Regions from separate parts of the Aneurinibacillus sp. UBA3580 genome, predicted to be linked through region 1. Evidence: riboswitches for the same ligand, from Rfam matches in the RefSeq annotation. Region 1 holds a riboswitch; each other region holds the start of a gene.
The links. A riboswitch is a leader RNA that binds a small molecule or an ion and turns the genes downstream of it on or off. The one in region 1 is predicted to bind S-adenosylmethionine.

Region 1 (5,585 bases):
AGAAATTCGGGTTTACGATACTAAAAAATACAATGACTGCAATAATGACAAAGATAGCTCCGTACCTATATGAAAAATCCAGTACTTTATTTTTCTTCATGGCTTTCTCCCCCGCTCGCATACAGTAAGATGTTCTCTGATGTTACTTCGCTGCCGGTTAACTCCTTCACAATCCGACCGTCGCACATAACTAATACACGGTCGGAGATACCGATGATTTCGGAAATCTCGCAGGAAAGATACACAATCCCCTTTCCTGCCTGCACAAGGCGGCCAATTAATGTAAAAATGTCTCGTTTCGCACCGATGTCGACCCCTTTTGTCGGCTCATCAAACAAGAACACATCGGCCTCCGTCGCCAGCCATTTGCCGATAACGACTTTCTGCTGGTTGCCGCCGCTTAAATAACCGACCGCTTCTTCCTCATCCGGTGTCTTGATCCCCAGTTCACGGATCATATGCTGCGCGTGTTCCTTCTCTTCACGGCGGCGGATAAATCCGCCTGCGGTAAATTTCTTCAGGATAGGCAGCGTTAAGTTGCTTCGCACGCTTTCCTCAACCAGAATTCCTTCCTTGCGCCGCTCCTCGGGCACGAGGACCATTCCGGCCCGGACCGCATCCCGCGGCTCGCGCAGCTGTACACTCCGTCCACCCAGCACAATTTCCCCGCCTTCCATCACATCCGCGCCGAACAGCAGACGGGACAGCTCCGTCTTGCCTGCACCCACCAGACCGACAATACCGACGACTTCACCACTGCGCACATGAAAATCAACGCCGCGCACTTTCACGCCCCGGCGCACGCCGCGCACCTCAAGCAGCGTTTCACCAATCCTGGCAGCAACCTTCGGGTACTCCTCCTGAAACGACTTGCCCAGCATCGCTTCAACAATATGCGGAATCTCAATCTCTTCCGTCCTTTTCGTCCACACGTGGCGCCCGTCCCGCATCACCGTGACCCGATCGCATACAGCCATGATTTCCGGCAGGCGGTGCGAGATGAAAATACAGGCCACACCACCCATCTTGAGACGCTTCATTACTTCAAATAACCGTTCCGCTTCTTCTATGCTCAGCGGAGCGGTCGGTTCATCGAAAATTACGCATTTGGCCTGCTGGGATACGGCTCTGGCAATAAGGACAATCTGTTTTTCTGAAAGGGTAAGGTTTTCCACTTTTTCCTTTACCGGAATCTCATAGCCAATGTCTCGTAGAATCGCTTCTGCTTCCCGGTACAGCGAGTTCCAGCGTATCCAGCGCGCGCCTCCCTTTCCCGGTTTCCGATCCAGCAGAATGTTCTCGCATACGGTAAGCGACGGAACGAGCGCCGTATCCACCTCCTGATATACGCAGTGGATCCCCGCTTCCTTCGCGTCAGCCGGGCTTGCGATGGCAAGCGTCCGCCCGTCTAATTGAATGGTTCCGCCGTCCGCCCGGTACGCGCCGGACAGAATCTTCATCAGCGTACTCTTTCCGGCTCCGTTCGCTCCGAGCAGCGCGTGAATCTCTCCGCCGCGCACGGCAAAGTCTACACGTTTAAGCGCATGCACTCCGGCGAACGATTTGTTTATATTCTGCATGCGCAGCTCTACGGCCGTCTGTGCCATACGGTTCTCCTCCATTTCTTCCTTCGTTCAGATAAAAGCCCACCGGATCGCCCGAACCGGTGGGAAAACAGCTTACTTCTTCATCCAATCAACAATGCCCTGCTGGCTTGAGCCCCAATCTTTAATATGCTTGCTCAACGTATCAGTCGTCACTTTTTCAGCAGGCAGTTGCTCTCTCGTTACGAGTACTGGCTTCAGCACAACGTTGTCCGGGGTTTTATCGCCATGCAACTTCTGGTATGCATAGCGTACTTGAACCCGGCCGATATCTTTTGGATCTACGGCCGCGGAGGCTACCCAGGGTCCCTTCGGATTTTGAATCATCTGCAAGTCCTCGTCGCTCATATCAATACCGTAGACTTTAATCTCCGTACGGCCAGCCTGTTCAATTGCCCGGGTTGCGCCTTTTGCGAATTCATCCCAGGCAGCGAATACTGCAGTAATATCGCCTTTATTCGGATACTTCTTTAACACGGCTTCCATCTGCGCCTGTGTATCTAGCGCCGTATTGGCCGTAGCCGATCCGAATGCCGCTACTTCTTTGATTCCCGGATTGTTCTTCATGAACTCCTCATACGCCACCTGGCGACGTTCCATCGGAGCAAATCCCGCTACCCAAATTTTAACGATATTCGCTTTGCCGCCACTGTCTTTCGCCAGCTTATCAAGCACGGACCTGGCCATCTCCTGATCGTCTTGCTGAAGAACAGTAACGCCCGGAACCTTTATATTAGCATCAAATACCACAACAGGAATATTTTTTGACACAGCCTTTTGAACACCATTCTGCAGCGCTTCAGGTGTGCCGTGGTCGATAAGAATGGCATCAAACTTCTGATTAATGGCTGCATCTACATTGGCCGCCATGCGCGCTAAATCTCCGTCAGACGCAAACACCGTGACCTGTCCGCCAAACTTTCCAACTTCCTCTTTCACCCCGCTTATGTATTGAGCAGAAAATGTACCGAGGTTCATCTGCATAACAAGCGCAATTCGTTTGCCTGCAAGCGATCCGGCTGCATTTGCGCCTTTCGTGCCGTTCTGCTCTCCCGTGCTTGCACTCTGCGTGCCGCATGCACTGGACACAATTGCCAGTATTGCGATCAGGAACGCAGAGAAAAGGATTTGTACTTTTTTCTTCATCTCAAAAACTCCCCTTATCATTTAAAAATTTTAGAAAGAAGATAAAAAGACAGAAGGTAGTTGTAGATGAGAAAAAGCATTCGCTTTTTTCCACCGCTAGCTCTAATCTTCTATCCCTCCATCCTTCTCTTCATATGGTTGTACAACCATATGAAAAAAGAAAACCGCCTCTCTTTGCATCTGAAAGAGAGGCGCTTCAGTTCACAGGATGCTGCCTCTCATCTCTCAGGATCTCTCCTGCAGGAAGTAGCACCTTGCCTGTACGAATACAGGCAGGTTGCCGGGCTTCATCGGGCCAGTCCCTCCGCCTTCTCTCGATGAGAACATGTTTATGACAAAAACATTATTAATACATAAAAAATATAAAAAACCTCTTCCATGTCTGAAAGAGGGTACCTGTGCATTGGCTTCACATCCTTATCTTTCAGAACATCGTCCTGTAGGAAGTAGCACCTTGCCTGTACGGATACAAGCAGGTTGCCGGGCTTCATCGGGCCTAATCCCTCCGCCTTCTCTGGATAAGTGTGTTTTATTTTCACTATTCTTAATGAAACTAATCATACCCGGATTGTATGAGAGTGTCAATTACTTTTTCAAAATTTTTCTCAACCAGTGGACTGTTTACATTTGCTTGACAAATCAAGCAAAGCGTTCTACATTTTTAGTAATGTAATCACATACGAATAACGCTTATCGAGAGATGGTTGAGGGACTGGCCCGATGAAACCCGGCAACCTGCCGCCTTATAGCGGTAAGGTGCTAACTCCTGCAGAATTCGCATTCTGAAAGATAAGGTTAAGATGATCGTCTACCCCTCTTTCAAATGCAAAGAGGGGTTTTTATTTTTATTTGATAGAAAAACCGACAGAGAGGGGAAATAGAGATGTCTTACCGCACACTTACCGAACAAGAGGCCGTTGAATACGCCCGCAAGATTCCGAGCTTGTTCCCGCAGGACGCCCGGCTTGTCAGCCGTGAAATCGGCGACGGAAATCTGAACTTCGTGTTTCATATCAAAGATGAAGGGCCGTCCGGCAAAAGCATTATTTTCAAGCAGGCGCTTCCCTATGTCCGCGTTATCGGCGATTCCTGGCCGCTTACGCTGGATCGCGCACGCATTGAAAGCGAGGCGCTGATTCTGGAAAATGAGCTGTGCCCGGGGTCCGTTCCACGGGTCTATCACTATGACACCGACTTGGCTCTTATCGTCATGGAAGACCTGTCTGATTATGAGATTATGCGCAAAGGGCTGGTGGAAAGAAAACGCTATCCGAACTTCGCAAAGCAAATCGGAACATTCCTGGCGCGTACGCTGTTCCTGACTTCAGATCTTGCGATGTCCCCGCTTGAGAAGAAGCGGAAAGCCGCTTCCTTTACCAATCCGGAATTGTGCAATATTACGGAGAATTTTGTATTTACGTACCCGTTCCTTGACGATCCGTCCAATGCGTACAATCCGCTCATCACCAATACGGTCCAGCGCATCTGGAGCAACGATGAGCTTAAGCTTGAAGTTGCCCGGCTAAAAGAAAGATTCATGACGCTCGGTCAGGCATTGCTGCACGGTGATTTACATACCGGAAGCATCATGGTGACAGAGCAAGATACGAAAGTCATCGACCCGGAGTTCGCTTATTATGGCCCCATGGGCTTCGATATCGGAGCCGTCATTGCTAACCTGCTGCTCAATTACGCGGCACATGAAGGCCATACGCCGGACCCGCAGGAGCGCGAAGCGTACCAGGCGTATCTGCTGGAGACAGTATCGGAAGTATGGCGCGTGTTTGAAACTGAATTCCGCACTTTATGGGAAGAGCAGGCGCAGGAGCCTTATGCGAAAACACCGGGATACCTGGATGCCTACCTGCTTGATGTACTGAAAGACGCCGCAGGCTACGCGGGCTGCAAAATGATGCGCCGTGTCATCGGCCTGGCGCACGTCTCAGACCTGGAGAGCATCGCCGATCCGGCGCTGCGTGCCAAAGGCGAAACGCTGGCTCTATGTATCGGACAGGAGCTTGTCCTCCAGCGCGGTACACTGAGCGGCATCGACGATGTCATTAAGCTGATCGCCGCCTCCGCCGTACAAAATTAACAGTAAGGAAAACTCGCAGGCGGTTTTCTTCGCTTACGCTTACGAATGGATGGATGACCCAGAGTCTAAATAGACGGATGGGTGACAGCCCCTTTTCTTGTTTTTGATTCCTTTCTTCTCTTTTTTGGGTTAGGCGGCTCTTCTGGCCGCCTTTTTCAGCAGATTATGGGAAGAGATCGACTACAGGATCGACTTGGACTTTTAGTACTGGAATCGGAAAAGGAAATACAACATGGTAATGTAACATAATTGTTTCACGGGAATGGGGGCCAAATCGGTCTTTATTCCCTTATTTTCAATATATTATATAAAGTTTAACTTTAAAAGTCTGGAGATGATTTTTATGAAAAAGAAGATAGGGTTAGCAAAGAAAGGTATTATTTTATTATTCATTTTTTTAGTGAGTGCCTTAGCATTTGGGTGTTCACAAGAAAGAACTACTCATCAACCGGAAACAATGAAAGATGAGAAATCATTTTATAAAGAATTGTTTTCAGCAATAAATAAGGAAGATAAGCAAGCGGTTTCTAATGCTTTAAAAGAGGATATAGAACCTAATTATGAAATGCCTGAGTATGGTACCTTATTAACTGCCGCCACAAAAGTAGGAGATCCTGAAATAATTAAACAAATTATTGAAAAGGGAGCTGACGTTAATAAAGCAGATGAAAGTGGTCAAACTCCGTTACACTGGGGTAGTCAAAAAGGAAAAACCGATGCTGTAAAAGTCCTTATAGATG
Region 2 (5,585 bases), on a different contig from region 1:
GCAGCCATCCCTTTTATTTTTACGGGGGAAAGTATAGGAAAGCTACAGGGAATTCGTGCTCTACGGACGCATATACATATTTTGAAATCATTGGATTGCGGAAAGGGGAAGCATAATGACAACCTGGAGAAGTGCACTTGAGAAATATTTAGAGTGCCGGACGAAAGGATTGGTTGTAGAAACAGATGATTTCTTCGATTGTGTAAGCGCGGAGCAGGCGAAGCGGGTAAAAAGGTACAGCACTTTCCGCTGGGAGCAGTTGAACCAACGAAATGCACGTCCGATAAAAAGCAAAGTGCAAATTCATACCCTGCAGGTAGAAAGAGAAATGGAAGATGAGGTTGTCGTTCGGATTGAGGCGAGGGAATGGTACGCCTATCAACTTGAAAGAAGGTGGCATGAGCAGGAGAAAGAGATGCAGATGCGTGTGATTCTACATCGCCCGCAGGATAAATGGTTGGTGGTGCATGAAGAGAAAATTCCGCATGAAGCAGCCATCCCTGTTTTTCATCAGTATGAAAATACAGAAGCTGAAGACAAGCGGCAAACGAAAACAGATCAGAACTATTCATATAATCGTCTGCAGGCTATCCGGTATGCGGAAGCGTGGTGGAATGACTATAATCCGCAGTTCCGTCATTTTGATGTAGACTGTACGAATTTTATCTCCCAGTGCCTGTATGCGGGCGGTATTCCTCTACAGGTGACGGGTAGCCGGTCGAATGGCTGGTGGTATCGAGGCGGAAACAGTCCATCGGCACTCTGGAGCTTTAGCTGGGCCGTGGCTCATAGCTTTCGCTGGTATTTGGAGAAGGGGCGTATTAGAACGGAGACGAAATCGAGTGCGGATCAGCTATCGCTTGGGGATGTCATCTGTTATGATTTTGACGGTGATGGACGGTGGCAGCACTCCACCATTGTTGTGGCTAAAGATGGCCGCGGTATGCCGCTTGTTAACGCGCATACGACGAATAGCCGTCACCGGTACTGGGACTATCGTGATTCAACCGCTTATACACCGAACATTCAATATCGATTTTTTCATATTTTATAAGGGACGGAGCCGGACGATGCTCTGTGGAGCTTGCTTCGGTATAGTTTGAATGGCTGTTCATGTATGTTGATTGGCATTTTTGTGCTATGATAAAACATGAGGTGAACAAGTGAATGGCGTTGAATATCGTGCTGCATGAGCCGTTAATTCCGGCCAATACGGGCAATGTGGCCCGGACGTGTGCCGCAACCCGTACGAAGCTCCATTTGATTGAACCGCTCGGATTCTCGACAGATGACCGGTATTTAAAACGGGCAGGGCTTGATTACTGGCACGCGGTGGACATTACATATTACCAGTCTTTTGCTGACTTTGCGGCAAAGCATTCGGACGGTCGTTTTTTCTTTATCGAAACGAGCGGTAACAAATACCATTCCGAAGTAAAGTACAGGGATGGTGATTTTTTTGTTTTCGGTAAGGAAACGACGGGTATTCCCCAGGATATCCTCTCGCAGTATCCCGAGCAAATCATTCGAATTCCAATGGGAGACGCAACCCGATCGCTGAACCTGTCCAATACCGCTGCGATTGTACTGTATGAAGCGCTAAGGCAAATTGGATATCCCGGTATGAAATAGAAGATAAAGCAGGAGATAAGACGATGAAAGAAGGGGAGCTTTGTATGGCAAAGAAAGCAATATTTTTCGATTTGGACGGAACGCTGCTGATGCTGGATACGGAAGCGTTTCTGAACCGTTATATGAAGCGGCTGGGGGAATATACCGCCCACCTCGTCGATCCGGAGCTGCTGGTCAAGTCCGTATGGAATGCGACAAAGCAGATGATGAAAGACGCTGGAGCGGAACGTACAAACGAAGAAATTTTTCGGGAACATTTTCTTGCGGCGTGCGGTGTGGAACAGGGGGATATCTGGCCGTTATTCGATAAATTTTATTCGGAAGAATTTCCGCTGCTGAAAGAAGATATTGAACCGCATCCATACGCGCTGAAAGTAGTAGAAGAAGCGAAAAAACAGGGCTACAGGCTGGTTGTTGCTACGAATCCGGTATTTCCGGGGATAGCCATTCGGGAGCGTATGAAGTGGGCCGGTTTGCTAGAGAATGACTTTGAGCATGTTACTATTTTTGAGACGTCACACTATTGCAAGCCCAATCCGAAATACTTCCTGGAAATCTGTGAGCGTATCGGCATCAAACCGGAAAACGCAATTATGATCGGCAACGATATGCAGCAGGATATGGTGGCTGCAGAAGTTGGATTGAAAACATTTTTGGTCGAAGACTACAAAATTGATCGAGGTGTACCGCAGCACCATGTTGATGCGCATGGGACGCTGAAAGAGCTGCATGATCAGCTTGTCAATCGTACGGGAATTTTTTCTTGCGATTGACAATATATCTTTTATTAAAAAAATAATTGACAAGTATTTAAAAGATGCGTAATATAATTTTCAGTGCAACTAAATATGCATCTCGCTTATCGAGAGAGGTGGAGGGACTGGCCCGATGAAGCCCGGCAGCGGATTTTCCGTGTTACGGAGAATGCTGTGCCAATTCCAGCAGGATATTCTATCCTGACAGATAAGAGTGTGGTATAAATGTGAAATAAACCCTCTCTGGTCTGCCGGAGAGGGTTTTTTGTATTACGTATGCAGGGCCCGCATACGTGGTGCAAATAGCAACTTGATTAGACACACGAGTAAATAAAAAGATAATTGGTAGTGAAGAGGGGGAACAGATGATGAAAAAGTGGATCGTAGCAATGATTCTGCTGCTTACTGTTGGTGTACTTGCAGCATGCGGAGGCGGTGGCAATAACAGTGACCAAAAAGCTGACGGTAGTGATCAGAAGCAGGAAACAAAGAAAATTGTTGTAGGAGCAAGCGCCGTTCCACATGCGGAAATTCTTGAACATGTAAAAGATAAATTGAAAGAGCAGGGCGTAGAAATGGAAGTAAAAGTATTCGATGATTATGTGCTTCCGAATACTGCACTTGAAGAAAAGCAAATTGACGCGAACTACTTCCAAACGGTTCCGTATCTTGATGAGTTTAACAAAAAGCACAACACACACATTAAGGCATTAGACGGCATCCACTTAGAGCCGATGGGCCTGTATCCTGGTAAAGAAAAAGCGGCCGAGCCGAAGAACGGCGCAGTTATCGCTATTCCGGACGATGTGTCGAACGGTGCGCGCGCACTCAAACTGATCGAGTCCAAAGGTTGGATTAAGCTGACACCGGGCAAAGAGCTGAACAGCCTGTCCAAGCAGGATATCGTAGAAAATCCGCATAACATCCAAATTAAAGAAATGCAGGCATCTATGCTGCCGCGCGCGATTAACGAAGTCGACTACGCAGTTATAAACGGAAACTACGCGATGGAAGGTGGTCTGACATTCGACCAGGCGCTCGCGGTAGAGAAGAAAGATTCCGATGCGGCGAAGACATTCGCGAACATCGTAGCCGTTAAAGAAGGCGACGAAAACCGTGAAGAAATCAAAAAGCTGATTGAAGTACTGAAATCCGAAGATGTGAAGAAATTTATCGATGAGAAGTACAAAGGCGCGGTTATTCCTGTATTCTAATGATATGGAAGACAAAAAAGGCAAAGAGCCATTCGCTCTTTGCCTTTTTCTGTGAAAATCATGAGAAAAGAAGGAAAGGGAAGAGGAAATAAGATCCAGGGGGGAAAAAGGCGTTCGCCTTTTTCCCCATTGCAATCATCCTCTCGTTCTCTTCTCTCTTTCCCTTCGTACCCCAAAAGTCAGCGCCGCCCTTCCCACGATTTTCATGTCGGGGTTGCGGCTGAGATGCCATGGTGGTTTTTTGCTGATTTATAGACCCCAAGTCTTGTCTTCATTATATCCAGCCGTGAAAATTGCGCCAAGCACCAGGAATGTAACTCCTAAAATAATTGCCATTTTCTATGTCTCCTCTCCCAAGAGTACTTTTCACTTTATTATACCTCATATTTTAACTATTGGAACATATGGAAACACGGTAATCTTGACAAAGTTTGTACGCTTGCAATTGGAAAAGCACAGATGGATTTGCTATAGTGAAAGGGATTGATATTTTATGGAGGTGGGCTCACCATGTACGTTGTCATGAATGTACTGCATGTTCCGGCCGCGATGAAAGGCCGCATGGGAGAAATGTTTGCCAAAAGCGCGGAGCGTATGCGCAATGTTCCTGGCTGTCTGGAGTTCCAGTTTTTAAGCGCAAAAGAAGGGGACAAGCAAATCGTGTACACGAAATGGGATAGCGAAGAGTCGTTCAAAGCGTGGACCGAAAGCGAAAGCTTCCGTCAGGCACATGCACATTCCTCCGATAACAATCCGGCCACCGGCTCGCAGTTGGAAATTTATGAAGTAATGCACGGGGCTACATACGAGAAATAAAGACATAAAAATAGGGCTGAGGTGAGCTATATGCGCATCTCAGCCCTATTTTTACAGAAAAATCTTATGTTTTAGTCTTCTCCTTTGCTTTCTATCGCTTTCCTTCTCTTCTCATCTGATTGCGTAAGCGTCTTGGGCGCTAAAGCAGGCAGATATTTAGCATGTCACCTGCATGTGTGGAATAGGATAGTAAAAACGCATCCCTGACTGACCATTCTGAACGAAGAAAAGGAGAGGAGTGCCCGATGGATATCCTGAAGCGGATTGCAGAATACCGTACACGCGAAGAACAGCTAGTTTGGGAAGGGACATTCGCCGAGTACCTTGAGATTGTTAGGAAAAATCCGCACGTTGCCCAGACCGCACATTCCCGGGTGTATAACATGATCAAGCATGCCGGGATTGAACATAATGAGGATGGAAGCAAGAGCTATAAGTTTTTCAGCCGAGAAATTTACGGATTGGACCGTGCAATCGAGAAACTGGTAGAAGAGTATTTCCATTCCGCCGCCATGCGCCTCGATGTAAGAAAACGCATCCTGCTGTTGATGGGACCGGTCAGCGGCGGTAAGTCCACTATTGTCACCATGCTGAAAAGAGGCCTTGAGCAGTTTACACGCACCGAACAGGGGGCCGTGTACGCCATTAAAGGTTGTCCGATGCATGAAGACCCCCTGCACTTGATTCCTAATGAATTGCGTCCGGACATTGAGAAAGAGCTGGGCATTATTATCGAAGGCAATCTATCGCCCTACAATCAGATGCGCCTAGACACAGAGTATGGCGGACGGATTGAGGATATGCCGGTCGAACGGATCGTCTTCTCGGAAGCCAAACGGCGCGGCATTGGAACGTTCAGTCCCTCCGATCCGAAGTCGCAGGACATCGCCGACCTTACCGGCAGCATCGACTTCTCGACGATTACGCAGTATGGATCTGAATCTGATCCTCGCGCGTACCGTTTCGACGGTGAGCTGAATAAGGCAAACCGCGGCTTAATGGAATTCCAGGAGATGCTGAAGTGTGATGAGAAATTCCTCTGGAACCTTCTGTCGCTGACGCAGGAAGGGAACTTCAAAGCCGGTCGCTTCGCGCTGATCTCAGCCGACGAACTCATCGTCGCACATACGAACGAGTCCGAGTACAGAACATTCATCAGCAACAGGAA
Region 3 (5,585 bases), on a different contig from region 1:
TCGATTGCTTTCGGACCCGCTACCATACCGCCGTATACCGCGGACAGCAGAGAGTTCGCACCCAGACGGTTTGCGCCGTGCTGTGAGTAATCACACTCACCCGCAGCAAACAGGCCAGGAATTTGCGTCATTTGGTTATAGTCAACCCACAGACCGCCCATGGAATAGTGAACAGCAGGGAAGATTTTCATCGGAACTTTGCGCGGATCGTCGCCGACGAATTTCTCGTAAATCTCGATGATACCGCCCAATTTGATATCCAGCTCATGCGGATCTTTGTGGGACAGGTCGAGATATACCATGTTTTCGCCGTTTATGCCAAGCTTCTGGTTAACACAAACGTCGAAAATCTCACGGGTCGCGATGTCACGCGGTACAAGGTTTCCGTAAGCCGGATATTTCTCTTCAAGGAAGTACCAGGGTTTACCGTCTTTATATGTCCATACGCGTCCACCTTCACCGCGGGCAGATTCGGACATCAGACGAAGCTTGTCATCTCCTGGAATCGCAGTCGGGTGAATCTGGATGAATTCTCCATTTGCGTAAGCCGCGCCCTGCTGGTATACAGCAGAAGCAGCCGTTGCCGTATTAATAACAGAGTTCGTAGACTTACCAAAGATAATACCAGGGCCACCTGTCGCAAGAATAACGGCGTCCGCTTTGAAAGATTTGATTTCCATTGAACGCAGGTTCTGTGCAGTAATGCCGCGGCATACACCGTCTTCGTCAATAACAGCGGACAAGAATTCCCATCCTTCGTATTTCGTAACAAGACCGTTTACTTCCCAGCGGCGAACCTGCTCGTCCAATGCGTATAGGAGCTGCTGACCCGTGGTGGCGCCGGCGAATGCCGTACGGTGATGCTGTGTACCCCCGAAGCGGCGGAAGTCAATCAGACCTTCCGGCGTACGGTTAAACATAACGCCCATGCGGTCAAACATATAGATAATGCCCGGTGCGGCATCGCACATCGCTTTTACCGGCGGCTGGTTTGCAAGGAAGTCCCCGCCATATACCGTATCGTCAAAGTGGATCCACGGAGAATCCCCTTCACCCTTCGTATTTACCGCTCCGTTAATACCGCCCTGCGCACAAACAGAGTGAGAGCGTTTTACAGGAACAAGAGAAAACAACTCAACCGGGTAGCCGGCTTCAGCGGCTTTGATTGTGGACATTAATCCTGCCAGACCGCCACCAACTACGATAATTTTACCTTTACTCATGCTCTAACCCCCTATTTTTGGACTGCTTGTGCTACATCAACGGGATTCGCAAATGAGAACAGAGCAAGCAATCCCATTGCCGACATTAACACGAACACAGCCATGGTTACATATGTAGAGATGCGCTGCGCACGGGGACCAACTGTAATACCCCAGCTTACAGCAAAGCTCCACAGACCGTTTGCAAAGTGGAATGTTGCGGACAGAAGACCAATAATATAGAATGCCAGCATGAATGGGTTATCTAAAATTTCGTTCATCAATGTGAACAGGCCAGTCGCTTCCACATTTCCGATTACCATTTGCATTTTTGTTTCCCATACATGCCATGTAATGAAAATGAGCGTGATAACACCTGTTACACGCTGCAGCATGAACATTACATTACGGAAATAGCCATAGTTACCCACGTTATTCTTTGCCTGAAATGCAATGTACAGTCCGTAAATGCCATGATACAGAATGGGCAAGAAAATAAAGAGGATTTCGATGAGGGCCAGGAACGGAAGCCCTTCCATAATCTCAACGCGCTCAAGAAAAGCTTCTTCACCGCGCGTTGCATAATAGTTCGTTAGCAAGTGGACGAATAAGAATCCCCCGATGGGTACAACGCCTAGCAGGGAATGTAGTTTACGGTTAAAAAAATGCCGATGATTCATCATTGCATAAATTCCCCCTTTCACAAGGATCCGCTACAATTTTTCTAGTCTGACACTTTTTTCACAAAAACGTTTAACACACCCAATTTCTCTCCGACTTCTCTACAGTTCTCTCGAAACACCCCTACCACTTCATTTTTCTCTCTAAACTCCCCCTTTATCCGCTCTACTCTACATGCATGACATGAAGAAAAGCTTCCCAAGGAAGCCTTAAAAATAAATGAAGACTTTGTGACAAATTCATTTTACTCCGTCAAAGAGACAGCGTCAAGGAAAGCGACGGACAAATTGTCGAAATTCGCCGATACCAAAATGATTATCTTGATGCTGCCGATTGTTTAAAAATACCGGTATTATATTTTTCAATAAACTGTTCTACCAGTGGACCGATCTTTACGAACTCCACAAGGAACCCGTCATGACCGTAAATGGATTCAACAAAGTGATATTCCACTTCTTTGTGCGAGGCTTTCAGCATCTCCACTACTTCTTCCTGATGATCGGCAGGATACAGCAAGTCATTCGAAATAGCGATGGAAAGCACCCTGGCCTGAATCCGTTCCAGCGCCGCTTTAATACCTCCGCGTCCTCGCCCGATATCGTGCGAGTCCATTGCTTTCAATAAATACAGGTAACTGTTGGCATCAAACCGCTCGACCAGCTTTTGCCCTTGATAACGGAGGTAGCTCTCGATGTTGAATGTGGAATCAAACTGGGTTACATCCCGTTCGTCTTTCAAACGCCGGCCGAAACGATACTCAAACAAATCAGCCGTACGATACGTAATCATTCCTAACATACGGGCAATCGACAATCCGTTGACCGGTCCTTTCCCCGGGTAATAATGTCCTCTCTTCCACTCCGGATCGGACAGAATGGCCTGCCGTCCCACATCATTGTATGCAATGGCGATCGCAGACAGCCGGGCCGATGTAGCAATAGGCAGGACAAGATGCATCATCTCCGGGTACATAACCGCCCATTCGTAAGCCTGCATTCCGCCCATTGAGCCTCCAACAACGGCAAACAATTTATCTATCCCTAAACGCTTCACCATTAGATACTGCAGCTGTACCATATCCCGTATGGTGACTACCGGAAAATCCGCGCCATATGGCCTCCCGGTCTCCGGGTTAAGGGAAGCAGGACCTGTCGTACCGGAACATCCGCCTAATACGTTCGACGTCACCACAAAGTATTTATTCGTATCAATATAGCGTCCGGGACCGATAAGGCCTTCCCACCATCCCGGCTGTTCTTCATCTCCGACTGCGCATGCGTCACCGGTAAGCGCATGACAAACGAGGATCGCATTCGTCTTCTCCTCATTCAGCGTTCCGCTCGTCTCAAATGCCACTTCAACCTGTCTCAGCGTATCACCGCACTCCAGTTTTATTTCGTCTATCACCATCTTCTGTATCATGCGCTCGTCACTCCCTTCTGCTCTTTTTCTCTCCGCACCATACCGTAGCGGCGAACCAACTTATAAAAAATGCCTCTTCCTTATAAGGAAGAGGCGTTCATAGCTCATCGTCCTCCCCTTATCTTCCAGAACGTTTAAACCGTTCTGCTGGAATTGGCACCTCATCCGCACACATGCACGGGGTTGCCGGGCTTCATCGGGCCAGTCCCTCCGCCTCTCTTGATAAGAGCTATCTTATTGTATTCCGTCTTTCTGCGAGTTAGTTCAATACTACGTTTTTTACTGACTAATGTCAATATTGACAAAAAGAAAGTTCGTTTTGTAAACTCAGTATTATAATAGGTTAACATAAGACAAGGAGAAAGCTCATGCGAAACGAAAACATGAAAATGATGATTCTTTCGGCCTTATTCTGCGCACTAACAGCGGTTTTTGCTCAGATTTCTTTTTCATTTATTCCGCAGGTTCCTTTTACTCTCCAGAATTTTGCTATCGCGCTTACCGCTATCATTCTAGGAAGACGCTATGGAACAATCGCTGTTCTGCTCTATCTACTGCTCGGTGCTGTAGGCGCACCGGTGTTTGCCCAATTTTCCGGCGGGTTCGGCATCATTGTTGGCAAAACAGGCGGATACTTAATCGGATATGTTATAGCCGTGTTCGTCATGGGTACGTTGCTTAAAAACAAGGATATCACATTTTTCCGCGCGCTGCTTGCGAATGTAGTCGGATTGGCCATCATCTATGCATGCGGTGTCACTCAGTTAAAATTCGTACTGAGCCTACCGTGGAACCAGGCATTTGCTTTCGGTATGGGGCTGTTCGTACTGCCTGACCTGGTTAAGATTGCGGTCGCTTCCTATATCGGAGTGCTTGTCCGCCGACGTCTCGCTGCGGCAGGTCTTCTTCCGGCCTCCCTTCGCAAAAGCCACATCACCGCATAATGATCCGTTACGTCAAAAAAGAGCCCGGCCGTTCAAAAGACGGCGAGCTCTTTTTTATGTTTGTTATACTCCATATACCATGGCAGCTTCTTTGGCATCAAGTCCAAAGGACGTATGAAGGCTGCGTACCGCCGCTTCCATCTGAGCCAGCGGAATGACGCAAGAAACTTTAATCTCGGATGTAGACACCATCTTAATCTCCACGCCTGCCTCAGCCAGACAGGTAAACATCCGGGCTGCCACACCCGGATTCGTAATCATGCCGGCTCCGACAATCGAGACTTTGGCCAGGTCTTCCTCTGCCACCGCATACCCAAACTCAAGTTCTTCCCTATGCTTAAGCAAAACATCCAGCGTCCGTTTTACTTCCTCACCGCTTACAGAAAACGATACATTCGTTGTATTAGCTTCATAAGCACTTTGTACGATAACATCTACATTAATATGCTCTTCCGCCAGTGTGGCGAATAGTCTGGACATTGCATTCAATTTGGCCGGCATATCGGCTACCGTAATTTTCGCCACGCTTTTATCGTGAGCAATTCCGCTAACAACCAACCCTTGCTCCATATTCGATTCCTCCCCAATCATGGTTCCTTCTTCTGTGCCAAAGCTTGAGCGAACGGTTAAAGAGACACGATGCTGCTTTGCGCATTCCACCGCACGGGGATGGAGAACCCCGGCTCCAAGCGTCGCCAGCTCAAGCATTTCATCATAAGAGATATAGGGCAGTTTCCTTGCAGAAGAAACAATGCGTGGATCTGCTGTATATACACCGTCCACATCAGTATAAATCTCGCATCTATCCGCCTGAAGCGCTGCTGCCAGCGCCACTGCCGTCGTATCCGAACCGCCCCGCCCAAGCGTCGTAATTTGCCCGTCAGAGGAAATACCCTGGAATCCAGCGACAATAACTACCTTCCCTTTGGCGAGCGCATCTCGAAGCGGTGTCGGATCAATCTGCGTAATACGCGCCTTCGTATGGACCTCTTCCGTTGTAATACCGGCCTGCCAGCCGGTCATTGATACGGCACTCTGCCCCAACTCCTGTAAGGCCATGGTCAGCAACGCAATAGATACCTGTTCTCCGGTCGTCAGCAGCATATCCATCTCACGCGGATCCGGCTCACCGGTAATTTGCCTGGCCATATCCACCAGAACATCCGTAGACTTTCCCATGGCCGAAACAACAACCACCACCTGATGTCCGGACTGTACAGTGGATAAAACGCGGCGGGCCACCGCCTGAATCCGTTCAATCGTGCCAACGGATGTACCGCCGAATTTTTGTACGATAAGACTCATCTCTTGTGTCCTCCTCGAACTTTTCATTCTT
Region 4 (5,585 bases), on a different contig from region 1:
CGAAGATGACCCTTGGTGTTTAGTCCTGTTCTATATATGAAAATATATTTCAAATAATGAAATAAAAAGGAGGGAGAAAATAGTGAAACAGATGATGAGTGGAGCCCGTGCCATTGTAGAGTGTATGCGACTAGAAGGTGTGGAACATGTTTTCTGTGTTCCTGGAGAAAGCTACTTACCTTTGATGGACAGTATCTATGAAACGGATAGTATTAAATTAATTTCTACCCGCCATGAAGGAGGGGCTGCTTTTATGGTGGAAGCATACGGTAAAGCGACTCGAAAGCCAGGTGTAGCTATGGCAACACGGGCTGTCGGAGGAGCTAATTTAGCAATCGGCATTCATACTGCCTATCAGGATTCTACACCCATGGTAGTTTTTCTAGGTCAGGTTCATAGTAAATTTCGTGGCAGGGAAGGATTCCAAGAGGTAGACCTAGATCGTTTTTTCGGTCATATCGCTAAATGGGCCGTAGAAATCAAAGACGTAGAACGGATACCTGAACTCGTACAGCGGGCGTTTCGTATTGCAAAGAGCGGGCGACCGGGACCTGTGGTCATTGCCCTTCCTGAAGATGTTCTTGTAGCAGAAGCTGAAATGAGTTTTGGACCTGTTACTCCAGTTCCAACCCCACGTCCTGGTGCTAAAGAGATTGCATCTGTTCAACAACTACTTGAACAATCGGAACGACCGCTCATTCTTGCTGGAGGTGGTGTAATAGCAGCGGATGGAGAACAGTCGTTGCGTAAACTGGCAGAAAGGTTCGGGATTCCCGTCATGTCTTCGTTTCGTCGCCATGATGTGTTCCCTAATGACCACGCGTTATATGTTGGCCATTCAGGACTTGGCACATTTGCACCTGTACTTGATACGCTGCGTCAGGCTGATCTAGTGCTGGCAATTGGTACACGTTTATCAGAAGTTACAACACAGGATTATAGTATTTTGAACCCGGAACAAAAATTAATTCATATTGATATTGACGTGGCAACACTTGGTAAGGTGTACAGTCCGCATGTTGGTATTGTAGCTGACGCAAAAGAGGCACTGGACGCATTACTTACTATGAAGCTGGATCGAAGCTGGACTGTGTGGGCAAGTGAGCGGCATGAAATATATAAGCATGCTGGTGACAGAGTGGATACGGAGAAAGAACATACGATCGATAACGGGGAAATTATTCGTATTCTCCAAGAGATTCTTCCAGAGGATTCCATAATCACAAACGATGCCGGTAATTTTGCAGGCTGGTTGCACAATTTTTATTCCTTTACCAGTCCCAAAACATATATCGGCCCAACATCAGGTGCGATGGGATACGGATTGCCGGCGGCGATCGGTGTAAAACTGGCAAAACCGGATAAAACAGTTGTTTCCCTGTCAGGAGACGGTGGTTTTATGATGACAATTCAGGAGTTAGAAACGGCAGTTCGTTACAATATTCCGGTTATTGCACTCGTATTTAACAACAGCATGTACGGGACAATTCGAATGCATCAAGAAATGCATTATCCCGAACGGGTTATTGGCACTGAGTTAAGCCACACCAATTTTTCTGCTTTAGGTGTTGCTTTAGGGGCACAGAGCTTCAGTGTAACAACACATAAAGAATTTAAGGATACGCTTAAATACGCGCTCGCCTCTAAAAGAGTAACAATTATTGAAATTATAACAAACCCTGAACGTATTTCTGTACAAGCAACCATCACATCTATTCGCGAGAAATCATTGCAAAAATCTTAAACAAAAAGCAGCGGACGAGATTATAACCATATCTACAGCTCCGTTTCTCATGAGAGTTTACGTGCATTTATATACACTGATACGTTTTACTTGTCTGAAAAATGAACGAAATGGGGTTGATAGTCATGACGGTACCAAATAAATATACTGAGAGTTTATCTCGACAAGAAGTGAGCTTCGGTCCAATGAAACCTACCAATGTTCGCTGGCAAGTGTTTATCATGCTGCTTGTCTTAGTAGCAATTAACTATGTTGATCGCTCTGCTTTATCAATCGCTTTACCTGTCATAACAAAGGACTTAAACCTGGACCCGGCCATTACAGGCGTGATATTAAGTTCTTTTTTCTGGGGATATGCTTTAATGCAAATTCCTTCCGGCTGGATTGCGGACCGGTATAAACCTGCCGGTGTGGTAGCAGGCGCAACGGTATTATGGGGAATCGTACAACTGTTTACGGGATTTGTTAACGGTAGTAAGATGCTTATTGCCTTACGCTTTCTACTTGGTGTGACAGAAGCACCTGTTTATCCGGCGGGAGGAAAATTACAGTCTATCTGGTTAACCTCTAAGGAAAGAGGTCGTGGTGCTACCCTTCTTGACAGTGGATCTCCACTGGGAACAGCAATAGGAGGACCGATTATTGTAGGATTTATGGCCTGGTTCGGTGGATGGCGCAGTGCCTTGATCGGAACAGGGATTCTCACTATTATAATTGGATTACTTACCTGGAGGGTTATTAGAGGAAATCCTTCCACGAATCCAAGAGTAAATGAAGCGGAACGTAAATACCTGGAAACTGAGCTTAATAAGGAATATAATAACGCTGAGATCTTGTCTACGGGAGCAGTCGGAATTAAGCAGTACGTAAGAAGTGGTAGTTTCTGGTTTATGTGCTTAGGTTGGTTTGCGTATTGCACCGTATATTATGGTTTGATGACATGGGGACCAATGTATTTAGCTAAGACACAACATTTAGATATAAAGAGTATAGGCACGTCTGTGTTTATTATCTTTGGTGCAGGATTTGTCGGAGAATTAATTGGCGGCTGGATTGCGGATTTTTGGAGACAGAAAGGAGGAAGTCATAATACGGTCATGCGTACGCTCCTGTCTATTTCTGGGGTGGTGACCGGCATTTCGATTTTCCTCCTAGGACACATAACTTCGGTGAACATGGCTATTACCTTACTTGCTATTGCACTGTTTTTCCTTCGTTGGACCGGATTATACCTGACTGTGCCTGCCGCTATCGCCCAACGTCAACACGTCGGTATGGTAGCAGGGTGTATGAGTTTCTTAGGGAATATTTCAGGTATTATTACACCCATTTGTATTGGTTTTATTGTATCTATCACAGATTCCTACTTTATTGCTCTTATGTTGTTTTCTGCTACTGGTCTAGTTTTGGCTGTAGCGTCTATGCTTATTAATTATGCTAAAAAGATAGGAACCTAAACCTGGTTTAAGCAGTATTAATATTTATTAGGGTAACGAGCCTTCTGAATAGCAAGAATCAGAAGGCCTTTTCTATAATATGGCCAGATTGCGACCGGAAAAATACAGGTGATAATGCTTAGCAAAGAAATGATAAAGAAGCAAGAAATCATACCGTATCTTTATGTGATCTATCGGGATGCTAAAAGCGCGAGAAATATGTGTTTAGCCGTTGTAAAAGGATATAGTTTTTGGGATGCATTTAGGTACGGAAAAAGATTGAAGTAGAGATTACAGATTACCACCGAACCAGCAGCATAGAGATTACAGGCAGCAGAGTGGGCTGGCACAAAACCGATCGATCTTCATTGCTTTCAAGAAACCGCGAATTTGTATTGAAGGAAACGGATTTGTTGACCTGAACATACCTAAAAAATTTTTTCTGAAAATTAAAGTGGAAATAGAAGTTTTCATATTTTTTAGGTAAAAGGGAAATAGATCTAAAATTCCTAGTTGACCGTTAGGATTAATTGTATTATGATGGTGCCAACAAGCAAAAAAGGTAGATGACTTATCAAGAGAGGCGGAGGGATTGGCCCGATGAAGCCCGGCAACCCCTGTGTTCTTTCGTTGGCGAAGAACACGGGAAGGTGCTACATCCAGCAGGAGAATTTCCTGAGAGATAAGGAATGTGCTGATATCGCCTCCTTATCTCACAGGGGTAAGGAGGTGTTTATGTGTCCGCAGAAAAAGAAGAACAAAACCAAATGATCGATTATATTTTGGATGCGCTGCAAGGATTACAGTATGGATCGATTCAAATCGCCATCCATGATTCAAAAATTACACAAATCGATCGTTTGGAAAAGCAACGCTTCCCGGTTCAGCGCTCGTCTTCTTCAACAACCAACGTATCAAGATTCTCGTCCAAAAGAAAGTAGCACACGAAACCACATCGACAGCCGATCGGTCAACCGAAGGCTCCTGCTCTATTTGCCTGCCGGTGCGCAAGGGAGTGGGAGCCTTTTTTAGTACATGATTTCATAATGGAGGAAAATAAAATGGCAGATATTATTAGCATTTCTGGAGGCATTTCTCCTAGCTCCCGTACTTCATCTGTAGTTCGGTATCTGAACACTCTGATCGGGCATCAGGGATTGCATACGGTTTCGTTTACCGTGCGTGATATTCCTGCAGAGGATTTAGTCTATGGCAGATTTGATAGTCCTGTTGTACACAACATCAGTACATTAATTGAAGAGGCGAGCGGCGTTATTATTGCAACCCCGGTATACAAAGCGGCGTATGCAGGAGGATTGAAAGCGCTGCTTGATTTATTGTCGCGTGATGCGCTGGCGAACAAAGTTGTACTTCCGCTGGCTGTAGGAGGTACATTAAGTCATCTATTAAGTATTGATTATGCACTGAAACCGGTGCTTTCGGCCCTGGGAGCCCGTTATATTCTGGGCGGCGTCTATTTGCTAGATTCAAGCATTGAAGTTGTCAGCGATGGAACCATTCGTGTAGATGAAGAAAACAATCAGCGACTCAAGCGTTCTTTGCATGAATTTATTACCGTTATCAAGCAAAACCAGGAGGTACCTGTGCGAACGTAAAAAAGCTGCTGAATGGAACATTGTTTTTGAAAGAACATCAGAAGAGGACGCGGTAGCCCAATAAACAAGAAGATGTGCTGTGTTTTTTCAGGTATTTGAGAAAGCAAGCGAACGAGGAGGGAGATAGAGATGATGGAAACATGGGTGAATGACCATTTGGATCTTTATATTTACGCTAAAAAAATTGGTGATATCGAATGGCAGAAACAAATTCTGGCTGCTTTGCATAACAAAGATCAACTGCTTCGTCAGGAGTTGCACCAAATGGTTAGCGAGGGATTGTGGAAGAAGTTTGATCAGATTAATGAAGATTTGGTGCTCGTTTATCGTCAGCTTTGCCACAGCAAAGAACCGCATCTATTTGAGGAATTAAAATGGAAAGTACTGCTTCTCAGAGCGGAGAGGCAAAGCATTATGGAACAAATTCGCCAGCTTCATCTTGTTCTTTCTTCGTAATATAGCACAAAAAAGGATGAAAACAGGTAAATGTTATCTTTTATTCTTACTTGACTTATTGGAGTAATGATATTTATAATGTAAAAAATTGATAGTATCTTAGATAGCCGATCAGTCAACTGAAGGCTCCTTTTTATTTAGCTTTTATTCAGCTATTTAATAAGGAGTCTTTTTTTATTTATATTGCAACGAGAAAGGAGATAGTAAATGGAAAGAGAAAAGGGACCACGGGAAATAGACAAAAAGCAAGTGCATGTACGAGTAATTTCGATGGCTAGCATTGCGTTACTGATGCTGATTTGGACAGTAAGTACAAATTTGAGATGGATAGAC

Region 2: it holds a riboswitch for S-adenosylmethionine, as region 1 does, so the genes downstream of both, B2899_RS16280 (MetQ/NlpA family ABC transporter substrate-binding protein) here and B2899_RS09035 (sugar ABC transporter substrate-binding protein) in region 1, are expected to answer to the same signal.
Region 3: it holds a riboswitch for S-adenosylmethionine, as region 1 does, so the genes downstream of both, metX (homoserine O-acetyltransferase MetX) here and B2899_RS09035 (sugar ABC transporter substrate-binding protein) in region 1, are expected to answer to the same signal.
Region 4: it holds a riboswitch for S-adenosylmethionine, as region 1 does, so the genes downstream of both, B2899_RS12280 (YezD family protein) here and B2899_RS09035 (sugar ABC transporter substrate-binding protein) in region 1, are expected to answer to the same signal.

Annotation. Positions count from the first base shown of each region.
Region 1 is NZ_DFMZ01000055.1:19,401-24,985, forward strand. It holds partial or broken gene B2899_RS09025 (ABC transporter permease) at 1-100, opposite strand, end outside; gene B2899_RS09030 (sugar ABC transporter ATP-binding protein) at 87-1,607, opposite strand; gene B2899_RS09035 (sugar ABC transporter substrate-binding protein) at 1,680-2,750, opposite strand; SAM riboswitch class I at 2,966-3,074, opposite strand; SAM riboswitch class I at 3,165-3,275, opposite strand; SAM riboswitch class I at 3,438-3,546, shown strand; gene mtnK (S-methyl-5-thioribose kinase) at 3,634-4,845, shown strand; gene B2899_RS09045 (ankyrin repeat domain-containing protein) at 5,189-5,585, shown strand, end outside.
Region 2 is NZ_DFMZ01000117.1:2,459-8,043, forward strand. It holds gene B2899_RS16265 (amidase domain-containing protein) at 116-1,054, shown strand; gene trmL (tRNA (uridine(34)/cytosine(34)/5-carboxymethylaminomethyluridine(34)-2'-O)-methyltransferase TrmL) at 1,168-1,632, shown strand; gene B2899_RS16275 (HAD family hydrolase) at 1,677-2,405, shown strand; SAM riboswitch class I at 2,489-2,602, shown strand; gene B2899_RS16280 (MetQ/NlpA family ABC transporter substrate-binding protein) at 2,753-3,601, shown strand; gene B2899_RS16285 (antibiotic biosynthesis monooxygenase family protein) at 4,112-4,417, shown strand; gene B2899_RS16290 (PrkA family serine protein kinase) at 4,663-5,585, shown strand, end outside.
Region 3 is NZ_DFMZ01000118.1:3,460-9,044, reverse strand. It holds gene sdhA (succinate dehydrogenase flavoprotein subunit) at 1-1,223, opposite strand, end outside; gene B2899_RS16340 (succinate dehydrogenase cytochrome b558 subunit) at 1,235-1,885, opposite strand; gene metX (homoserine O-acetyltransferase MetX) at 2,199-3,305, opposite strand; SAM riboswitch class I at 3,421-3,534, opposite strand; gene B2899_RS16330 (biotin transporter BioY) at 3,674-4,249, shown strand; gene B2899_RS16325 (aspartate kinase) at 4,313-5,554, opposite strand.
Region 4 is NZ_DFMZ01000081.1:21,545-27,129, reverse strand. It holds gene B2899_RS12295 (LL-diaminopimelate aminotransferase) at 1-23, shown strand, start outside; gene B2899_RS12290 (thiamine pyrophosphate-dependent enzyme) at 92-1,744, shown strand; gene B2899_RS12285 (MFS transporter) at 1,870-3,201, shown strand; SAM riboswitch class I at 3,749-3,869, shown strand; gene B2899_RS12280 (YezD family protein) at 3,918-4,121, shown strand; gene ssuE (NADPH-dependent FMN reductase) at 4,242-4,796, shown strand; gene B2899_RS12270 (hypothetical protein) at 4,926-5,252, shown strand; gene B2899_RS12265 (ABC transporter permease) at 5,523-5,585, shown strand, end outside.